DNA from 3 places in the Micromonospora sp. NBC_01405 genome. Region 3 is predicted to be linked to each of the others. Evidence: riboswitches for the same ligand, from Rfam matches in the RefSeq annotation. Region 3 holds a riboswitch; each other region holds the start of a gene.

Region 1 (7,243 bases), 490 kb from region 3:
TACAAGGCGGCCGGGATCTCGCTGACCCACTTCACCGGCGCCCAGTGGAAGCAGGGCAAGGCGATTCCGCGCTCGGAGGCCCTCCCGGGCGACCTGGTGTTCTTCTTCGCCGACCTGCACCATGTCGGCCTCTACCTCGGCAATGACAAAATGGTGCACGCGGCCCGGGCCGGCAAGCCGGTCAACGTGAGCAGCATCAACACCATGCCGGTCGCCGGCTTCCGCCGACCCGGCTGACGCCGCGCGGCTCCGGTGCGGGCCGCGCAGCCAGGAGTCTCGGCCCCCGCGAAGGCCGCCCGGACCCGATGCCACGCGAGGCCCACACCCGAGCACCGTCCACGACGAAGGCCCCCGGTCACCCGACCGGGGGCCTTCGTCGTGCCGAGGGGCGACCGTCAGCGGGGCGCGCCCAGCGGGGACGGCACCAGGTTCACGTCGGCGCGGTCGACGTACATGATCCGGTAACCGAACTGGATCTGCACGTACTGCTTCTCACCCCGGATCACCGTCCGGTCACCGGGGGCCGAGCCGTCGAACGTGGCGGCCCGGTAGTACTCGCTGGGCAGCACGTTGCCGACGGCGTACCGCTGGCCGGCGGAGAGGGTGTACTGCAACGGCGAGATCGGCTGGTACGGCACGCCGGCCGGGTATGCCGCCTCCTCCGGGTACGCCCGCCCGTACACCGGGATCGTCGCCTTCCCGGCCTTCGGGGTGGCCACCAGGCCGAGGGTCCAGGCCGCCGTGGGCGCGGACGCCGGGTTGTGGAACCACGCCTTCTGCCCGAGGTACCAGATCGCCGTCCAGTCACCATCACGGCCGGCCAGGGCGTACGTCTGCCCGGTCGACGCGCGGGCGCCGTGGTCGGAGACGGCCATCGTGGCCGGCGTGCCGTTCGGACGCAGGGCGATGTCGTTGACCAGCGGCGCGTCGGCGCTCGGCGCGCTGCGCAGCACCACCGCCGAGGAGCCGCGCGAGGGGCACGGCACGCCCGCCGTCACGCAGCCGGTGAACGCCGGCCGGTTGGTGGCGAAGTCGGGGTTGATCCGCACCATGCCGGTCAGCGGGGTGCCGGTGTTGAGCTCCGGCGCGCGCAGCAGGTCGAAGTAGTGCGACCAGTCCCAGTACGGGCCCGGGTCCCAGTGCATGCCCCGCACGTTCGCCGCGACGGTGCCGGGGACGTTGTCGTGGCCGATGATGTGCTGCCGGTCCAGCGGGACGCCGTGCCGCAGCGCGAGGTACCGGACCAGCTTCGACGAGGTGCGGTACATCGCCTCGGTGTACCAGGTGCCCTGGGCGGCGAAGCCCTCGTGCTCCAGCCCGATCGACTTGGAGTTGACGTACCAGTTGCCGGCGTGCCAGGCGACGTCCTTGGTCTTCACGTGCTGGGCGATGTGCCCGTCGGCCGAGCGCAACGTGTAGTGCCAGCTCACGTAGGTCGGGTCCTGGACCATGTTGACCGTGCCCGCGTAGCTGCCCTCGGTGTCGTGGATGAGGATGTACTCGACCTTCTGCCGCTTGGGCCGGTCGGACAGGTCGTGGTTGCCGTAGTCGCCGGGGTCGGCACCGAGCGACTGGTAGGGGGCGGGGATCCACTCGCAGGAGATGGTCGACGGACACTCCAGGCCGTCGGGGCGCGCCGGCAGGCGCAGGCCGAGCCGGTCCAGCCAGGACTTCTGCGGGGTCACCGCCCGGGCGGCGAGGGTCACCCGCTGCCCGTCGTCGGTCACCCGGCTCTCGCCGCCGGCGATGGTGCCGAAGACCTCGTCGGCGAAGGAAGCCGCCGCGTCGGCGCTGTCCGCGCCGGCGTACCGGGCCACCGCGCCGTACCAGGCCGCCGGGTCGGTGCCGGCCCCGACCGGGGCGCCGATCTGCCGCTGGTACGACGCGAGCAGCGCCGCCCCGCCCCGGATGTTCGTCGGCGCGTCGGCGCGCAGGGCAGCCTCGTCGGCCCCGGTCAGAGTGGCGGCGGTGTCCAGGGTCTGCAATGACGCCGCGGTCGGGGCCTCGTCGGCCGAGGGCTGGGCGGCGGCGGGGGCCGGGCGGGAGTCGTCCCCGCGCGGGTCCTCGTCGCCGGAGTCGTGGTGGGTGCCGGTGGGCAGGCCGGTCACGTATTCGGCGTCGGTTAGGTGCATCGGCCCGTACCCACCGCTGGTGCTGGGGGTGCCGGCGTTGGTGTCCCAGCGGGACTGGAGGTAGGAGACGCCGAGCAGGACGCTCTCCGGCACGCCGTACTCGGCGGCGGCGTCAGCGTACTGCTGCTGGCGGTCGGGGGTCTGGCCGGCCGCGGCCGGGGAGGCGGTGGTACCGAGGGGCACAAGGGCCGTGGTTGCGGCCACGGCGGCGGCGAGCAGGATCCGTCTGCTCGACGACACGACGGAACGGGGCATCGAACCTCCTGGTTGGGCATTGTTTGAGGTCACCCTTCCGCCGCCGCACTCCCGCGTCAATAGCTTTCCACCAGGTACCACGATGTGAAGGAAACTTCCGCACGCTGGGCGTGGTGCGGCGTGTATGGCCCGGCGGGTTGCGGATCGATAACGGGCGTCTCTACTCTGGTCAATCGTCGGCCGGTAGCTGTATCGCCCAGCCGGGCGGTGACGGTCCGACACCGCCGAGTCGCCTCCGGGTGAACCGGGGACCCAGGTACGCCGGGGTGAATCCGCAGCGCCGCTGCGGTAGGGCGCTCTCCCTTCCCGCCCGAACCCGTCAGCTAACCCGGTAGGCGGTCAAGGAAGAAGGAGAACGGAGCCAGGTGGCACACCCTGCCCTGCGGCGCCCGTCACGCCGGTCGGCGCACGCCGACCGGACGCCTGTTACGCCGCGCCCACGCTGGTCACGCTTCACCACCGCCCTCGCCGCACTGGCCGGCGCCGCCGTCATCCTGACCGGCGCCCCGACCTCGGCCCAGGCCGATCCCTCGATCGCCGAGATCGAGCGGCAGATCGACCAGGACTGGAACAAGCTCGAACCGCTCATCGAGCGGCACAACGCCACCCGTCAGGACCTCGCCCTCAAGCGTCGGCAGGCCGACGCCGTCGCCAAGCAGATCGGGCCGCTGCAACGCCGGGTCGACGAGGCGATGGACAAGGTCAGCGGCCTCGCCGTCGAGGCGTACAAGAGTGAGAACCTGTCGGCGGTGAACGCGCTGCTCGGCAGCCGCTCGCCCGGTCAGGTGATGGGACAGTTGGAACTGCTCGACCAGTTCGCCGAGCGCCAGCAGCGCGACATCCGGGCGGTCATCGACCTCCGCGACGAGCTCGATGCGAAGAAGAAGCCGCTGGACGAGATGGTCACCCAGCTCGCCCGCACCGAGGCGCAGCTCGCCGCCAAGCGGAAGCAGATCAACGCAGAGATCGACCGGCTCCAGAAGCTGCGGCTCAAGGTGTACGGCACCGGCGGTGGCGGCGCGCTGCGTCCCGCTCCCTGCCCGGCTGCCTACCCCGGCGGCGGCGCGGGGGTCGCGGTGAAGTTCGCGTGTGCCCAGATCGGCAAGCCCTACGTCTGGGGCGCCGAGGGCCCCAACTCGTACGACTGCTCGGGCCTGATGCTCGCGGCCTGGGCCAAGGCCGGGGTGTCGCTGCCGCACAACGCGGCCCAGCAGCGGTCGGTGACCGCCCGGGTGAGCCGCGCCGACCTGCGCCCCGGCGACCTCGTCTTCTACTACGCCGACCTGCACCACGTCGGCATGTACGTCGGCGGCGGCTGGGTGGTGCACGCCTCCCAGGCCGGCCAGCCCGTCAAGATGAAGCGCGTCGACGACGGCCAGATCCACAGCTACGGCCGCCCCGACTGAGCGGCGAGGGGCCCGTTCCGCGGGACGGGTCCCTCGATCGCGCCCGCGCCGTCAGCGGGTGGGCCAGGTGCGCCAGTTCTGCCAGGAGCGGCTCGGCGTCGGGCCGCGCTGGCCCTGGTACCGCGAGCCGTACACCGTCGACCCGTACGGGTGCTCGGCCGGCGAGGAGAGCCGGAAGATGCAGAGCTGGCCGATCTTCATGCCCGGCCAGAGCGTGATCGGCAGGTTCGCCACGTTGGACAGCTCCAGCGTGACGTGACCGGAGAAGCCCGGGTCGATGAACCCGGCGGTCGAGTGGGTGAGCAGCCCGAGCCGGCCCAGCGAGCTCTTGCCCTCCAGCCGGCCCGCGAGCTGGTCGCCGAGCGAGATCACCTCCAGCGTGGAGGCGAGCACGAACTCGCCCGGGTGCAGCACGTACGGCTCGCCGTCGGGCACCTCGACCGCCGAGGTCAGGTCGTCCTGCTGCACCGACGGGTCGATGTGCGTGTAGAGATGGTTGTTGAAGACCCGGAAGAGCTTGTCGAGGCGCACGTCGATGCTAGACGGCTGCACCAGGGTGGGCTCGAACGGCTCCAGCGCGAGCGTGCCAGCCTTCAGCTCGCTGACGAGATCGCGGTCGGAGAGCAGCATCGGCACACCATAGCGACCCTGGTCGGCGGGCCTGTCATCGCCTACGGCGACCGGCGCGCCGCGCTCGCCTGTCGTACACGTGTTCGATAGAATGTCCACATGGCTTCCTGGTCCGAATTCGCCGCTGACGAGCCACGACTCGCCGGCGGGATCCGCCTCCTCATGCAGCAGTACGGGCCGGGCTTCGGCTACCTGGCCACCGTCCGCGCCGACGGTGGGCCCCGGGTGCACCCGGTCTCCCCGGTGATCACCGACGACGGGCTCTTCTGCTTCATCGTCGACTCGCCGAAGCGGCGCGACCTCGAACGCGACGGCCGCTACGCGCTGCACTCCTTCCCGCCGGAGGACAGCGACGACGAGGCGTACGTGGCGGGGCACGCGTGGCCGGTGACCGACCAGGCCCGGGTGGCCCGGCTCGCCGAGCTGGGGCGGGCTGCCCCGCAGGTGGACTGGCGGCTGTTCGAGTTCACCGTCGACGTGGCGATGCTCGCCCGCCGCTACCAGGGCGGCGCCGTCTTCCCGGGCGGCGGCCCGGGGCAGCCGGCCGTGCAGGTGTGGCTCGACCCCCGGTCCGCTGGTGACCCGGGTGGCGCCCCGGTGGGCGTACCGGATCAGGGGCCGACCCGGCGCGTCCGCGGCTCCCACCGCGCGGCGGCCTGACCCCCGACGACGCCGGTGCCGGCCCCGTCGAAGGACGGAGCCGGCACCGGAGGGTCAGGAACAGGGGTGCGTCAGGCCGCGCGGTACGCGTTCCACGCGGTCAGCATCCGGCTCGCCTGCCCGGCCGTGAACTGGTACATGCACGAGTCGTAGGTGTAGTCCATGAAGTTGGTGATCGGGTCCAGGCCGGTCGCGGTGCAGGTGTTCCGCCCGGTCGGGCACTGGTACGCAGGCGAGGCCTCCGCCGGGGTGTCGCTCACGCTGTCGCCCGAGCCGGAGCAGCCGCCCTGGAAGGTGTGGTACAGGTTCAGCCAGTGGCCGACCTCGTGGGTGCCGGTGTCACCCTGGTTGTAGTTGGTGGCGGTGCCACCCGGCAGCGACTCGTTCAGGGCGACGACCCCGTCCATCTTGTCCAGGGTGCGCTTCGGGAAGGTCGCCCACCCGAGCAGGCCGTCGCTCAGCTCGCCGAGGTACACGTTCAGGGTGTTCTTGCCGCCCTCACGCAGCGAGGTCTTCATCGAGCGCTCGGCCGACGAGCCCGACACGATCGGGTACCACGCCGGGTTGGTGACCCGGTTGATCTTCTGGAGCTGGAAGCCGAAGGCGGTCGCCGCGCCGCCGGTGGCACCGCTGTAGGCCTGGTTCAGCACGTTGATCTGCGAGTTGATCAGCGAGTCCGGGATGTTGCCGCCGGCCCGGGTGCTGTTCTCCTGGATGACGTGCACGACGACCGGGATGTTCACGGTCGCGAGCGTGCCGGCACCGGCGCCGGCCCGGAAGCTGGCCCGCTCGCGCAGGGCGCCCGCCAGGTCGGCCTCGCGCTCGCGGACCTGTGCGGCGGTCAGCTCGTTGGGTTCGTGCTTGGCCTGTGCGCCCGCCTTGACCCGGGCGTCGGAGTGCACGTCGGCCGGCTCGGCGCACGCCTCCGCCGGGGCGGCGGAGAAGGCCGACGCGGCCGGAACGACGCCCACGGCGGCGGTGCTGAGCAGGAGTGCGAGGGCCGTCGACGCGACGCCGGCGGTACGCCGGGTCAGCAGGTTGGCACGGAGTCCCATGGGCCTACCTCTTTCTGTCGGCGCGGCAGGGGGTGTGTCGCGCCGTGGCTGAAACGTGTGGCAGACGTTACAACCCATCGAAGCATTTGAAAACGCCTATGAGTTGCCGGCATGGAACTTCTACGGCTCATCGACGGATCGTGGGGAGGCGGTGAGGGCGGCCCTGGATCGGGTGGGGAGGAGTGCGAGCCGCGCCGTCGGCCCGACGGCTGCCGGTGGGCGGCGCGCGACGGGGTGCCTGGATGCACCCGGCGACGTCGTCGGGTACAGTGGGGCCGCCTGCGGGTGTAGTTCAATGGCAGAACATCAGCTTCCCAAGCTGACAGTGCGGGTTCGATTCCCGTCACCCGCTCCACGCACGAAGGACCTGGTCAGGACGCGAGTCCCAGCCAGGGCCTTCGATGTTGCTACCGCTTCCTGTGCTGCCCGTGCCCGCCTCAGGGCAGCCGCGTGCCCGTGAGTCGATAGCGCCGCAGGTCCCGGCGCGTACGCAACACCGTCATCAGGAGGAGCAGGCCGAGTCCGGCGCCGGTGAGGCCGTACCCCAGATTGCGCAAAGGCGGGTAGGACTGCATGGTGTCCGGCAGGAACCAGCCGCGTGGATCGACCAGCGCCTCCAGCCTGTCGCCGACCTGTAGATCATGCTCGGACCTGTAGGTCATCTCGCCCACGTCCTCGCCGCTTGCGACCGTGGCGACCCGAACCGCCTGGTAGGTGCCGGGCGCGGACTTGCCGGAGCTGTCCTCGGTGACCACGACAGCCACCCGCTCCCCGAACACTTCGAGGTAGGCGAGGCCCACACCGATGGGGGCGACGGCGAGCAGACAGATCGAAGCGATCGTCATCGGCACGATCCACCCCGGTTCGACGTCCGTCCCGTCCTCGCCGATGAACCAGACCAGCCCCATGCCGAAGAGACCGAGCACCGTGAACACTGTGCTGAGCACGACGACGAGCAAGCTGAGGCCGTGGCTGTAGAGGGCACCCGCCGCGCCTCCCGCCACCAAGCAGGTGAGTAGGGAACCGAGGGTCAGCAGGATCTGTCGGACAACCAGTCCAGTGCGGGGCACAGGCTCATTGTGCGGGGCTCGCGCAAACCCTCGCG
Region 2 (7,243 bases), 2.2 Mb from region 3:
TCGGCTGGTGCTCTGGACGACGCTGCTGCTGGGTGTCCTGGCCGCCGGGGCGCTGACCGTCCGTGAGCCGGACCCGGAGCCGGGGTCGCCCGGCAGCCGGTGGCGGCGCTGGGGGCAGGCGGTGCTGGTGCTCCCGATGCTGCTGGTGCTCGCCGAGGGGGTCAACCGCACCCCACACGTGCCCGCCCCGGTGCAGCCGGCGGCGCTGCACGGGCTGCGCGGGCCGGCGCTGGTGCTACCCAGCGACGGCATCCGGGAGTTCCACGTGATGCTCTGGTCCACCGACGGCTTCCCGAAGGTGGTCAACGGGCTGGCCTCGTTCACCCCGGCCGGCCAGCAGCAGATCCGGGCGGCGAGCGGGGGTTTCCCCGACGCGGCGTCGGTGGCGTACCTGCGAGGGCTCGGGGTGCGCACGGTGGTGCTGCTGCCGGCGTACGCGGCCGGCACGCCGTGGGCCGACGCGGCGGGCCGGCCGGTGGACGGGCTGGGCATCCGGCGGGAGACCGTCGGCGACGGGCTCGTCTACCACCTCGACTGAGCGCCGCCGCCGCGGTGGGCGTCCCCGGGCTGAGCCGCCACCGCGGTGGGCGGCCCGGGCTGAGCCGCCACCGCGCTCCGCGACCCCGCCCGGGCAGGGCGGCGCGGCGGGAGAGCATCCGCCGCGCCGCCGGGCCGGTCGGGTCAGCCTTCGAGGCCGACGGGGGAGTCGGGCCGGTCGACGTCGACGAACTCGATGTCGTCGGCGTCCCGGTCGCCCCGGCCGCCGGCGGCCCGCGCGGCCGACCCCGCGGCCCAGCCGACCGCCGCGCCGACCAGCGCGGCGCCGATCAGCAGCGTCCAGGGCAGGGCCGGGCGGCGGCCGGCGAGCGCGTCGAAGGCCAGCAACGCCCGGCGGCGGGCCACCTCGGCCGCGGAGCCGACCAGGTCACCGGCGTCGTCGGCGAGGCCCGAACCGTTGCGGCGGGCCGAACGGGCGGTGTCCCGGACGTTGTCCCCGGCGGAGCTGACGGCGGAGACCAGGTGCTGCCACGCCTGGTCCGCGATTCGCTCGGGCTTGCTGCGGCGTTCCAGCAGATCGGTTCCGAACATCGTTCTTACCTCCTCGGGGTGCCGAAGCTTGCGGCCACTTCGGCTTCTCGGCTAGGGCAGGGCTCGGGCGCCCCGCCCACCGGCATGGTCCGGCGGGCCCGTCCGCCCACTCGGGCAGTGCCCCGCCGGATCCGGCCGCAAACCCGGCCCGTCCGGCGGCGGCCCGCCGGGCGGCGGTCAGCGGACGGACACCACGGCAGCGCCACGGGCGAAGTCGTCGCCGTCGTCGTCATCGTCGTCGTCACCCGCGCCGCCGAAGCCGCAGGCCAGCATGAGAGCGAGCAGTGCGCCGACGCCGGCGAGGCCGGCCAGTCTCCGGATCATGAGTGGTCCTTCCGTGGTACGGGTGACGGACGCCACCGAGCGTAGGCGGGGCGGGCAACGGCGGCGGTGACCTCTCGCACCGGGTTCGCTGTGGGCGGGGCGGGGCGCGCCCGGCGCACAATGTGCGCGCGAAGGTCGGGGGTCACCGTTACCCTGGGTCGGCGACGTCGGCCCCGGGTCGATCGTCCGCTGAGCAGGACGTGAAAAGTCCGGATAAGGGCCAGCCCGCTGTGCCCTGATCCATGAATTGCTCATCCCGAGGGGTGGCGACCGAGGCCGTCGGAGGAATACTCTCGGTCGCGGCCCGCGTACTGATGAGGCGCCCGTGAACGGGCGAGTGGAGGTGCTCGCGTGAGCCTGTCGATCGTGAAATCGGTACTGTCGGGTGGTGTCATCGAGATCGTCCCGCGCGGCGAAATCGACGTCGACACCGCGTACGAGGTGCGCGAAGCCATCGCAGAGGTGCTCGCCAAGGGGCGTCCCGCCCGCATCGAGCTCAACATGCGCCTCGTCACCTTCATCGACTCCGTCGGTATCAGCGCGATGGTGGCTGGTTTCCAGACCGCCGAGGTCAGCAGCGTGAAGCTGGTCGTCACCGAGCCGAGCCGGTTCGTGCACCGACAGCTCTGGGTGACCGGGCTGCTCGGTCTGTTCGGCGCTCCGGAGCCCTACTACGCGGGTGCCGGCGCCGCCACCCCCGAGGTGCTGCCGGGCGCCTGACGGCCGTCCGCCTCGGGTGCCACCCGGGGCGGTTCACCGGGTCGGTCACTATGGGTCGGTTCACCGTGGCCGGGTCGGTGGTCCTTCCCTCCGGGGGTCGGGTGGGGGACGATCGGGACGTGCTTCGGCGAGACACCTTCCAGTATTCGGTTCAGGCCCGCTGCCCGCGGGCCGAGGCGGTGGCGCTGCTCGGCGACCTGGCCCGGCAGGGCGAGCTGCATCCGCTGATCACGCGGGTGCGCCGGCTGCCGCCCCGGCCGGGCGCCCGGGCCAGTTATGCCATCACCGACCGGCTCGCCGCCGGGCCGCTGCGCTTCCCGGTGACGTACCAGGCGGACGTGCTGGTCGTCACCGACGACGAGATCGTCACGGTGGCCCGGCAGCGGCCGGCCACCACCGTGCGCAACCGCACCCGGCTGCGTGACGAGCCGGGCGGGGTGGTCCGGATCGACGTGGAGATCACCCTTGCCGCCCCGGCACCGCTGTTCCGGTACGCCTTCCGGCAGGCCCGGTCGGCGCATCTCGGGCTGGCCCGGAGGTTGGGAGAGGTGCTGGACCGCGCCGGGGACGGCCCGGCCCAGCCGGCCTGAGCGGCGCGGCCGGGCCCACGGCTTGTGCGGGTGGCCCCCGGACGGCGAGGGCCACCCACCGTCCGGTCAGTACACCGACAGGTGCACGTGGTTGGTGTGGTCGCTGGACGGGTCCCCGTTGCCCCCGCTGTACGACTTCCAGCCGCTGCTGGGCAGCCAGATCTGCCTGAACCAGATCACGTACAGCACGGCGAGGTTGTCGGCGTTGCGGATGTAGTACGCCGCCAGGTTGTTGCCGTAGGTGCGGTCCCCGCCGGAGGCCACCCCGCCGAAGCCGCCCTTCTGGGCGGCGAAGTCGCACGCCCGTCCCTTGGGATGCTCGCCGGAGCCGCTGGGCCGGTGGCAGGAGACGTACCGGGTGAAGCCGGCCGACTTGGCCTGCTGGAGCGCGTGCAGCGTCCGTGGGGTGATGCAGCCGTTGGCCGGGGTCGGGTCGTTCACGCTGCACGACTCCGACGGCCAGGACCCGTCGGAGTTGCGCTTCGCCGGGGTGGCGTTCGCGCTGGAGGTGCCCCGGTTGGCCCCGTCGCCGCTGGCGCTGGTGCTGGCCTTCTCATTGGCCACGGTCAGGGCCTGCTCGGCCTGATCCTTGCGCTTGGCCATCACGGTGACCTGCTTGCGCTGCTCGCGGATCTCCCCGTCGAGGGCCAGCCGGGTCTTGGCGGCCTGGTCCCGGGTCTCCAGCAGGTCGCGCAGCGCCCGGTCCTCGTTGGTGGCGACCGCGTCCAGCGCGGCGACCCGGTCCAGGAAGCCTGCGGGGTTGGTGCTGTTGAGCAGCGCGGACACCGGGCTGAGCCGGCCCGACTTGTACGCCACACCGGCGATCTCGTCGACCTTGGCGCCGCGTACGGTCAGCTCCGCCTCGACCGTCTTGAGCTGGCTGCCGAGCTGCTGCTGCCGCTTGACCGAGCTGGCCAGGGCTCTCTTGGCGTCCAGGTAGCCCTTGCTGGCCGCTTCGAGTTGGGCGCGCAGGGCGGGGGTGCCGCCCTCCTCGTCCTGGCCGGGCGTGGGGGCGCGCAGGCCGGTGGGTGGGGCCGCGCCGGCCGGGGCCACCGGCCCGAACCCGAGGCCGACGGCGAGCGTCAGCACCAGCATCGCCGCCATCCGGGCGGCGGTCCTTCGTACAGGTGCCACTACTGGCATACGTATGTCCTTCCGTCAGTCGCCGACCGGGTTAGCTGACGGGTTCGGGACGGAAGATCCCTACCGCTCAGGCGGATGCACCCCACGAACATGGTTCCCCGGCTCGCCAGGAGGCGATTAGGCGGCGGCCACCGCAGGCGCCGGAGGGCGCCGCCCGGCGGAGGCCGGATGAGAGCTTACCGGTGCGGATGAGACCCCCGCTGTCTCCGTGGCGGACGGTGCGTGGGCCAATACCTCCAAAACCGGCATGAGGGCACAATACACCACCTAATTGATGGGTGTGGGTATCACCAGCCGGTCGGCCCGCAGGGGTCCGCCGACGCCCCGGGCTCCACCTGCAACGTGGCGTGCTCGATGTGGAAGTCCTCGTGCAGGGCGGTGCGGGCCGCGGTCAGCACCGCGCCCACCTCGGCGTCCGGCGCCATGGTCAGGTGGGCCGAGGCGACCTCCATGCCGGAGGTCAGCGTCCAGACGTGCAGGTCGTGCACCTCGACCACGCCGGGCACCGCCGCCAGTCGGTCGTGCACCGCGGTCACCTGGAGGTGTTCCGGCGCGGCCTGCACCAGGATGCGAACCGCGGCCCGCCCGAGCCGCCAGGTGCGGGGCAGGATGAACACGCCGATCGCGACGGCCACCAGTGGGTCCGCCCACCACCAGTCGGTGACGGCGATCAGCGCCGCGGCGCCGATCACCCCGACCGACCCGAGCAGGTCGCCCAGCACCTCCAGGTATGCCCCACGCATGTTGATGCTCTCCTTCGCCCCGCTGCGCAGCAGGGCGAACGCGGCAATGTTGGCGAGCAGGCCCAGGGTCGCCACCACGAGCATCGGGCCGACGGTCACCTCGGGTGGGTCGCCGAATCGGCGGACCGCCTCGACGAGGACGTAGACCGCGACGCCGCTGAGCAGGACGGCGTTGCCGAGCGCGGCGAGCACCTCCAGCCGGTAGAGCCCGAAGGTGCGCTGAGGGTCGGCGGTGGCCCGCCGGGTGGCGGTGATCGCGGCCAGCGCCATGCCGATGCCGAGCACGTCGGTGAACATGTGCCCGGCGTCGGAGAGCAGCGCCAGCGAGCCGGTGCCGAACGCGGCCACCGCCTCGACGATCATCAGGGCGGTGAGCAGCCCGAAGGCCGCCCAGAGCCGCCCTGAGTGGCGGTCTGCGGCGTTCGCCACCGCGCTGTGGTGGTCATGACCTGCGCCCACGCCAACACCCTCCGTCCCCGATCCGAACCCGATTTAATGTATGCTCACATCGCTATGTATGCAAGTAAAAGTCGGGCGTCCGACCGAGGACGGGGGCGCCGGCCGGTCAGCCGGTCGGATCGATCGTGGTCAGCCGCTGGGTGGCCCGGGACAGCGCCACGTACAGCGTCCGCACGCCGGAGCCCGGATCGGCCCGGATCTCGGCCGGGGCGACCAGCGCGACCCCGTCGTACTCCATGCCCTTGGCCTGAAGACTGGTCACCACCTGCAGGCGCGGCGCGGCCAGGCCGGCGAGCCAGCCGGCGACCTCGTCCCGGCGCGGCACCGGCGTGATCACTCCGACCGTCCCCTCCACGTCGCCGAGCAGCGCGGCGACCGCCGCGACGGTGGCCCGTTCCAGCTCGGCCGGCGGAACGGTCAGCGCGACCGGCTCCACGCCGGTGGACCGCACCGCGCTGGGCAGCCTGAGGTCCGGGTAGAGCCGGCGGATCTCCGCCGCCGCCACCGCGAAGATCTCCGCCGAGTTGCGGTAGTTGGTGGTCAGCTCGAACTGGTGCCGGCGCCGCCGGCCCAGCGCCTGGTCCCGGGCCCGGGTCAGCTCCTCCTCCGTGCCCGTCCACGCGGTCTGCGCCGGGTCGCCCACCACCGTCCAGGACGCCAGCCGGCCGCGCCGGCCGACCATCCGCCACTGCATCGGGGAGACGTCCTGCGCCTCGTCGACCACCACGTGCGCGTAGTCGCGGTAGTCCTCCGGGCGCTGCCGGGCCGCCTCCCGGGCCGCCCGCTGCCGGTCGGCCTGCGTGCTCAGCTCCCGCACGCCCCCGGCGAGCTGGAACGGGTCACGCTTGGCCCGCTTCGGCTGCATCGGCTTGCCCAGCAGCGCGTCCAACTCGTCCAGCAGGGCGATGTCGGCGATCGTGAGCCCCTCGGCGTCCAGCGTCCGGTATGCCTCGGCGAGCAGGCCGATCTCCGCCCGGGACAGGATCCCCCCGGCGTACCGGCGCAGCCGGTCCGGGCGGGCCAGCCAGCCCAGCACGTGCCGGGGGTGCAGCCGGGGCCACCACGCCTTGAGGAACTCGCGGAACTCGGACCGCTCGGCGATCTCGTCCTCGAACGCGCGCTGCTCCGGCAGCCGCCCGACGTTCATCCGCCGGGCCTGGGCCCACAGCGCGGCGAACACGCCGTCGAAGCCGGCCCGGCGCGCCTCGTTGCGGCGGGCCCCCCGGGACAGCGCCCGGTCCCGGATGCCGTCCAGCTCCCGGCGGTCCAGCCGGAGCAGGGCACCCCGGTAGAGCAGGCGCAGCTCGCCCGGCCCGCCCGGCACCGCGTCCCGCGCAGCCTGCTCAAGCACCCGCCGCATCCGCAGCGATCCCTTCACCGCGGCCACCTCGGGCGGGTCGGTGCGGGTCGCGTCCATCCCCGGGAACAGCGAGCCGAGCGAGTGCAGCGTCGCGGTCTCCTCGCCCAGCGACGGCAGCACCGAGGCGATGTACTCCACGAACACCGCCGACGGGCCGACCACCAGGATGCCGCCGCCGGCGTACCGGCTGCGATCGGAGTACAGCAGGTACGCCGCCCGGTGCAGGGCGACCGCCGTCTTGCCCGTCCCCGGGCCGCCGGAGACGATCGTCACCCCGGAGCCGGGGGAGCGGATCGCCTCGTCCTGCTCCCGCTGGATGGTGGCGATGATGTCCCGCATGCCCCGGCCGGTGGCCCGGGACAGGGTGGCCAGCAGCGCCCCGTCGCCCACCACCGCCATGTCCGGCGGGGCAGCCGCCGGGTCCAGCAGGTCGTCCTCGATCCGGGTCACCCGCTCGGCCGAGGACCCGATGGTGCGCCGCCGCACCACGCCCAGCGGCTGCGCCGGGGTGGCCTGGTAGAACGCGGCGGCGGCCGGGGCCCGCCAGTCCACCACCAGGGTCTCCGCGTCCTCGCCGCGCACCCCGAGCCGTCCGACGTGCAGCACCTGCCGGTCGCGCAGGTCCAGCCGGCCGAAGACCAGCCCCTCGTGTTCGGCGTCGAGCCGGTGCCGGCGCTGGGCAGCGTGGAAGACCATCGCGTCCCGCTCGACCAGCGCGCCGAAGTTGCCCACCAGGGCCAGCTGGTAGCCGTCCTTTTCGGCCTGAGCGGCCGAGCGGCGCAGTTCGCTGAGGCGGGCGTACACCCGGTCGAGAT
Region 3 (7,243 bases):
CCAGGTGCCCGTACGCGCCGAGGTAGGGCTGCAGGTCGGTGACCGGCGTGCCGTCCCGGCTCACGGTCAGGGTCAGCTCGGTGGCACGGCCCGGCTGCGGCGAGCCGGCCAGGGTGACGGTGTAGCCGTCGGCCGTGGCGCTGCTCGCCGGCGCGGGCAGCGGCCGGGTGTCGACCGGGCCGGGCACCGTGACGTCGACGCCGAGGGTCAGCGCCGGGCCACCGGTGGGGGTGAAGTCCGCGAACGCGCGCCAGACGCCCGGGCCGCCGAGCGGGGAAGCGACACGCCAGGTGCCGTCCGGAGCCATCTCCGGGTGGACGTGCCGGAAGCCGGAGAGGTCCCGCCGCGCGACGATCAGGTGCATCCGCTTGTCGTGCGCGACGTCGTAACGGGTGACGGGGGCACCGTCGGCGCCGGTGATCCGGAAGGCGAACTCGCCGGCCGGCGCGGCCACCGGGGCCAGGGTCCAGCCCCGGTCGGAGACGAGCAGCCCGCCGGGCAGGTGGGCTGCGGCGTCGTCGGTGGAGGAGCGCGCGTCGCCGGAGGGCTGCGCGGCGCTGCCGTGGGCGGGGTCACCGGCGTCGTGGCGGGTCTCGGCGGCCGGGGCCACGGGGCCGGCCACCCGGCCGACCCCGTACGCCGCGCCGAACACCGCCGCGAGGCCGAGGGCGAAACCGCTCAGCTTCGTCGCCGTGTTCATCGGGTACCTCGGTTCTGTGCGGTCGGCGTCACGCGCCGACGAGGTCGTAACCGGCCTCGTCGACGGCGGCGCGCACGGTGTCGGTTTCCAGCGGGCCCTCGCTGGTGACGGTGACCCGGCCAGCGGCCAGTTCCACCTGGACGTCGCTGACGCCCTCGATCGCGCCGATCTCGGTGCTGACCGAGGAGGCGCAGTGCCCGCAGGTCATCCCCTGCACCTGGTATGTCGTGGTGATCATCGCAATTCCCCTCTCCTGGCCTCACCATACCCCCGGGGGGTAATCGTGAGGCGGACCACAGCCATCTCAAGCATCCCGATACCCGTGGGGGGTATCGCTGCCGCAAAGAACCGTAGCATACCCCCGGGGGGTAGGTTATCCTCGATGCCATGACCGCACCGACGCCCGCCCCGACCCGGGGGTACACCGCCAGCAAGGACCAGTTGCTCGCGCGGCTCCGCCGCGTGGAGGGCCAGGTCCGCGGCATCGAGAAGATGGTCGACGAGGACCGCTACTGCATCGACGTGCTCACCCAGATCTCCGCGATCCAGGCCGCCCTCGACAAGGTCGCCCTCGGCCTGCTCGACGGCCACGCCCGGCACTGCATGCACGAGGGTGCGGCCGAGGGCCGGGCCGACGAGATGGCCACCGAGATGATGGCCGCCGTCGGCCGCCTCATGAAGCGCGGCTGACCGCGCCCGCCGCCACCCGATCCCGTTTTCCACCGCCGGGCCCAATCCAGTCCCGTGACCGGGACCGGCCTCCGGCTCGCCGCCCGGGACCGGGGGCGGGCCGGAGAGACCCGCCCCCACCACAGGGCCGCCGGCGTCAGAGCCGGGCGAGGATCTTGTTCATGGCGTCGATCTCGCCCTGCTGGGCGGTGACGATCCCCTGGGCCATCGCCTTGGCGTCGGCGTGCGTGCCCTTCGCCAGCTCCTCCTTCGCCATGGTGATCGCACCCTCATGGTGGGCGATCATCATGGTCAGGAACTGCCGGTCGAACTCCGAGCCGGTCGCGCCCGCCAGCCTGGTCATGTCCGCGTCGGACATCATCCCGGGCATGCCGTGGTCCATCCCCGGCATCCCGTGTCCGGGCCCGTCCGACGGGACGGGGCGACCCCACCCGGTGAGCCAGCCGGCCATGGTCGCGATCTCCGGGCCCTGGGCACCCTTGATCTGAACGGCGAGGCGCTTGACCTCGGCGTCGGCGGCCCGGGAGTCGGCCAACTCGGCCATCTCCACCGCCTGCCGGTGGTGCGGGATCATCATCTGGGCGAACATCACGTCGGCGTCGCCGAACGTGGCAGACCCGCTCGCCGGTGCGCCGCTGGTCGCGGCGGGCGGCGTGTCGTGGCCGGAGGAGGTGTGGTCGGCGGAGCCGCAGGCGGTCAGGGCCAGGGCTGCGATGAGCGCCCCGCCGGCCAGGGCGGCGCGGCGCGCGATCGTACGAGTGGTCACGGTCTGGATCCTTCGATGTCGAGTGCGTACGCGGGCAGGACGGGGACACGGGTCGCCGGCCGCAGGGGCCGGGCGTCCGCGCCGGGGCGTCCTACGTACGCGACACCGAGATCTCGGCCAGCCACAGGCCGATCGGCCGGGGCGGTGGGGCACGCGGACCGGCGGGCGGCCCGGCGGGCCGACGGGCGGAGGGACCGACCGACCGCACCCCGCTGAGCAGGAGCACGGCCACGAACAGCGCCACCGCGAGCGCGCCGAGCACCGCCAGGCAGATGCTCCAGCCGGGCGGGCCGGCACCGGGATCGCCGGCGGGCAGCAGCCGCGCGGACGGGCACCCCGCCACCGGACAGCCCTCGGGCGACATCCGCATCGCACCCACCCGCGTCACGCCGACGCGGAGCACGGTGCCCGCCCCGGCGTCGGCCACCGGAAGGGCAGCGCCGGTCGCGTCGGCCGCGTGGAAGGTGACGTCGGTCGCATGAAAGGCAGCGCCGGCCTCGTGGAAGGTGACGTCGGCCGCGTGGAAGGCAGCGCCGATGGCCACGGGAAGGGCAGCGCCCGTCATGGCGGTCATGGCGGAAGCGCCGCCCATCGTGGTGGCGCGGTAGGAGGTGGCCGGGTGCGCGTCGGGAGACGCTGCCCGGTCGTGACCGCCGTGGCCCCCGCCGCCGTGGCCCCCGTGGCCCCCGCCGCCGTGCGCGCCGTGGCCGAGAGTGTGCATCGCGGCCAACCCGACCAGGGTGCAGATCAGCAGCACGAGCCGGGCCCACCGCCCGGCAGTCAGCACCGTCGCCGTCCGCACCCGGTCCACGCTAGCCGGTCCGGCCGGACGCCCGGGCCGAACACGCCACGAGCAGTCGCACCGCCGCCCACCGGTCCCGGCCGATGCGGCGACCGACCCCCGCACCCGGGGCGGGCAAATCGACCCGGGATTCAGTCGGGGCATGTCCGGCGGGCCGACCGGGCGCGCGATCTGCGTCCCCAGGTGGGGATGGCTACCATTTCGGGCAATGGTCGTCCGGATTCCGCACCGCCCGCCCCCGCGTCCCGCCGGGTGGCGCCGACCCGGCGGCCGGTGCCGGGCCGCCGCACCGTCCCGCCCCATGTTCGCCGTGGATAACGGCACGGACACCGGGGGAGCCTTCCCGCCGCCGAGTCCGACCCGACAGGTCGGGCCGTACGACGGGAACACTGAACCGCCCGGTCCACCGGCCCGTACCCCGCGCTGACACGCCGTTTGGAGAGACCGTCGATGGGCGCCGACCACACCCGACCGGCCCCGCCCGCCCCGCCCGGGGTGCGGCGGGTCCTCGTCGCGACCGTGGTGCCGCTCTTCGTGATCACCGTGATCGCGGCAGTCTTCCTCTGGCCCCGCGACGGGGGCCCGCAGAGCGACGGCAGCGCGGCGGTGCCCCGGTACCACGGCACGGTGACCCGGGTGGTCACCGAGGCGTGCCCGCCGCAGCCGGAGACGCCGGAGGACAGCTCGGGCGGGCCGGGCGCGCAGGACGGCCCGTGTGGCACGGTCACCGTCCGGGTGGAGCAGGGGCCGGAGGCGGGGCAGCAGGTCGAGACGCCGGTCCCGACCGGTCCCGGCGCGCCCACCGTCGCCGTCGACGACCGGATCGTCCTGGTCGAGTTGACCGACCCGGCCGACCCGTCGACGAGCGCCTACAACATCGCCGAGCACCAGCGCGGCACCCCGCTGGTGTGGCTGGCGGTGGTGTTCGCGCTGGCGATCGTCGCCTTCGGCCGTTGGCGAGGGCTGGCTGCCCTGGCCGGCCTGGCCGCCAGCTTCGCCATCCTGCTGACGTTCGTGCTGCCCGGGATCGGCGCCGGCGGGTCACCGCTGCTGATCGCCATCGTCGGCTCGGCGTTGATCATGTTCGTGGTGTTGCACCTCACCCACGGGGTGAGCGCGCAGACCTCCGTCGCCGTCCTCGGCACCCTGGGCAGCCTGGTGCTCACCGGCGCCCTCGGCACCCTGGCCGCCGCCGCCACCCACCTCACCGGCCACGGCAGCGAGGACGCCACCACCCTGTCGATGTTCCGGGGCGACGTGGACCTGCACGGCCTGCTGCTGGCCGGCATCATCATCGGCTCGCTCGGGGTGCTCGACGACGTCACGGTCACCCAGGCGGCCACGGTGACCGAGCTGGCGAACGCCAACCCGGGGCTGTCCCGGTTGCAGCTCTACCGGGCGGCCACCCGGGTCGGCCGGGCACACATCGCGTCCACGGTGAACACCATCGTGCTGGCGTACGCGGGCGCGTCGTTGCCGCTGCTGCTCCTGCTCACCGCCGACTCCCGCCCGGTGACCGAGATCCTGACCACCGAGTTCATGGCGCAGGAGATCGTCCGCAGCGCCGTCGCCACACTGGGCCTGATCGCCGCCGTACCGCTGACGACCGGGCTGGCCGCGGTGGTCACCGCAGCGGGTCGGGCCGCAGCGGCCGGGCCCGGCCGGCCGGGCGGCGACGGGGACGTGCCGGTCTCGCGTACCCCCGGCGCAGCCCGGCACCCGGCGGAGCGGGACCTCGCGCTGGAGGCGCTCAGCGGTGGGCGGCCCGACGACCGGTTTCCCGGCGGTCCGGCCCGCCCCACCGGTTCCCCGGCCCGGTGGGCCGGCCGAGAAGGGAGCACGGACAGCACATGGTGACACTTCGCAGCGTGACCGAGAGTGATGCCACGTGTGAGAATCGCGTCACTGACTACCGAAAGCAATTACAAAATTACGCTTTTAGTCGGCATCCGGACGTAGATCCCCACGAGGACTGTCGGGTAACCTCGCTGCCGGTCACCGCCGAAGGCGCGCAGCGGCGCCTGCGGTGCCGCCGCCCAATCGCCGCGAGGCGAGCCGGGGATCCAGGTACCTGGGGTGAATCCGCGACAGCGGTAGGGGCCACTTCCGCCCCGAACCCGTCAGCTAACCCGGTCGGCGGTCGATGGAAGGGAAAACTGTGACGGCACCCCTGCGCCGCTGGCTGGCACCCGTGGCGGCCGTGTTCGCCGCGCTGGCGATGCTCGCCGGGCCGGCCGCCCCGGCGTTCGCCGCGCCCTCCACCCCCAAGCCCTCGGGGCACGAGGAGGACGACGAGCCCAAGCTGATCACCGATGTCATCGAGGCCGCCAACCGGGACTACACCCAGGCCCAGTCGAAGCTCGACAAGTCCAAGAAGCGCCAGCTCCAGCTCGCTCTGGAGGTGAAGCGGGCCGAACAGGAACTGGACGCGCTCGCCCCGCAGATCAGCGAGATGGCCGCCCAGTCGTACCGGACCGGGCGGATCGGCGCCATGGCGATGCTGCTGGAGAGCGGTGCCCCGGACTCATTCGTCGAGCGCGCCACCGCCCTCGACCAGCTCAATATGATCAACGCTCGGAAGCTGGGCGAGGTCAACGACGCCAAGAAGCAGGCGGAACAGGCCAAGATCGCGCTTGACGCCGAGATCCGCGAGCAGCAGAAGCAGGCCGCGATCATGGCGAAGAGGAAGCACGACGCCGAGAAGTCCCTCGCGCTGGTCGGCGGCAAGGGCTTCACCGGCGGCCTGGTCGACGCCACCTCCCCGGTCGCAAGGATCGCGCCGGGCCGGACCTCCGACGGTGAGTGGCGGCCCGAGTCGCGCACCGAGAACGACCCGACCACCTCCGGCACGATCACCCCCCGGACGCTGCACGCGTACAAGGAGACCAAGAAGGCCGGTTTCCACCGTTTTGTCGGCTGCTACCGCCCGGGCGGGCCGTGGGAGCACCCCAAGGGCCGGGCCTGCGACTGGTCGCTGCAGAACAGCGGATTCGCCCCCTGGCACAACAACGACACCAGGCTGTACGGCAACAACCTCGCCGCGTTCCTCATCCGCAACGCCGACCGGCTCGGCATCTACTACGTCATCTGGAACCGGCAGATCTGGTTCCCGGCGACCGGCTGGAGTTCCTACAGCGGGCCCTCCAACCACACCGACCACGTACACATGTCAATGCTCTGACGACGCCGCCACGCGATCGAGGGCCGTCCCGCACACCCGCGGGGCGGCCCTCGCCGCATCGTGGCCCCACGAGCGTCTCAGGCGGCGGCGGGGGCCGCCGGAGTGGCCGGCGTGACTCCCGGGGGCGGGGTGGGCCCGTCCTGGCCGGCCGGGGCCGCGGCGGAGGGGACGGCCGGGGCCGCGGCGACGGCCGGGGCGAAGCCGGCGGGCACCGCGGCCACCGTCCGTACTCCGCCCGCGCTGAGCCGGTACGACATCCCGACCACCGCGCACCGCCCGGCGGTGACCTCGGCGGCCAGCACGAACGAGTCGGCGAGCATCGCCTCGACGGTCTGCGCGATGTGGATGTCGACGATCCCGTTGATGTCCTCGACCCCGCGCTCGGCGGCCCGGCGAAGACTGGGCACCACGGCGTCCACCACGGCCCGCAGGTGGCCGACGGGCGCGGTTCCGGTGCTGACCGCCGCCCGGGCCGCCTGCACGGCGCCGCAGGAGTCGTGGCCGAGGACCACCACCAGCGGGGTGCCCAGCACGGTCACCGCGTACTCCACGCTGCCCAGCACCTCGGGGCCGACGGTGTGCCCGGCGGTGCGGACCACGAAGAGGTCGCCCAGCCCTCGGTCGAAGATGATCTCGGCGGCCAGCCGGGAGTCGGAGCAGCCGACGATCACCGCGAACGGGTGCTGGCCGTCGGCGACGGCCGCCCGGTGGCCGGCGTCCTGATTCGGATGGCGCGGCACCCCGGTGACGAACCGGTGGTTTCCGGCGTGCAACTCCGCGAGGGCCTGACCCGGAGCGAGCGGGTCGAGATCGCCCGGGCTAGCGGCAGGCGAGGGGTCAACCCGCCCCAACCCCACCTGAGTCATCGACATGCTCAGATGATTCATGCCCCACCACCTTGCCCTTCGGCCGCACGACCAGTTCCTCCACCGTCACACGCAGCTAAAGGTACGTCAAGCGTTACGTGATACGCATTTCATACGTCGGGAAGTGCTTGCACACGTGCCCGAGGCGGCGGTAGCGCGCGGAGGCCAGCCCCGCGCCCCGATCCGGCCGGGATCGCAGGGGCAGCCGGCCGCCCAGGGGGAGTACGCGGGGCGGCCT

What was found. Region 3 has a riboswitch for cyclic di-AMP ahead of OG559_RS08855 (coiled-coil domain-containing protein). Riboswitches for the same ligand answer to the same signal wherever they lie in the genome.
Region 1: linked by a shared signal. The riboswitch ahead of OG559_RS11355 (NlpC/P60 family protein) and the one ahead of OG559_RS08855 (coiled-coil domain-containing protein) in region 3 are both predicted to bind cyclic di-AMP.
Region 2: linked by a shared signal. The riboswitch ahead of OG559_RS19300 (coiled-coil domain-containing protein) and the one ahead of OG559_RS08855 (coiled-coil domain-containing protein) in region 3 are both predicted to bind cyclic di-AMP.

Annotation. Positions count from the first base shown of each region.
Region 1 covers NZ_CP109532.1:2,718,740-2,725,982, reverse strand. The annotation lists gene OG559_RS11365 (NlpC/P60 family protein) at 1-237, shown strand, start outside; gene OG559_RS11360 (N-acetylmuramoyl-L-alanine amidase) at 396-2,387, opposite strand; cyclic di-AMP (ydaO/yuaA leader) riboswitch at 2,600-2,740, shown strand; gene OG559_RS11355 (NlpC/P60 family protein) at 2,753-3,793, shown strand; gene dcd (dCTP deaminase) at 3,845-4,423, opposite strand; gene OG559_RS11345 (pyridoxamine 5'-phosphate oxidase family protein) at 4,523-5,083, shown strand; gene OG559_RS11340 (zinc metalloprotease) at 5,155-6,138, opposite strand; tRNA gene OG559_RS11335 (tRNA-Gly) at 6,420-6,493, shown strand; gene OG559_RS11330 (hypothetical protein) at 6,576-7,097, opposite strand.
Region 2 covers NZ_CP109532.1:4,416,798-4,424,040, forward strand. The annotation lists gene OG559_RS19275 (hypothetical protein) at 1-538, shown strand, start outside; gene OG559_RS19280 (hypothetical protein) at 682-1,089, opposite strand; gene OG559_RS19285 (hypothetical protein) at 1,267-1,413, opposite strand; gene OG559_RS19290 (STAS domain-containing protein) at 1,765-2,133, shown strand; gene OG559_RS19295 (SRPBCC family protein) at 2,253-2,723, shown strand; gene OG559_RS19300 (coiled-coil domain-containing protein) at 2,790-3,866, opposite strand; cyclic di-AMP (ydaO/yuaA leader) riboswitch at 3,871-4,000, opposite strand; gene OG559_RS19305 (cation diffusion facilitator family transporter) at 4,154-5,068, opposite strand; gene OG559_RS19310 (HelD family protein) at 5,175-7,243, opposite strand, start outside.
Region 3 covers NZ_CP109532.1:2,230,706-2,237,948, forward strand. The annotation lists gene OG559_RS08825 (hypothetical protein) at 1-700, opposite strand, end outside; gene OG559_RS08830 (heavy-metal-associated domain-containing protein) at 729-938, opposite strand; gene OG559_RS08835 (metal-sensitive transcriptional regulator) at 1,088-1,390, shown strand; gene OG559_RS08840 (DUF305 domain-containing protein) at 1,527-2,156, opposite strand; gene OG559_RS08845 (hypothetical protein) at 2,248-2,958, opposite strand; gene OG559_RS08850 (YibE/F family protein) at 3,409-4,815, shown strand; cyclic di-AMP (ydaO/yuaA leader) riboswitch at 4,982-5,113, shown strand; gene OG559_RS08855 (coiled-coil domain-containing protein) at 5,117-6,139, shown strand; gene OG559_RS08860 (carbonic anhydrase) at 6,217-7,005, opposite strand.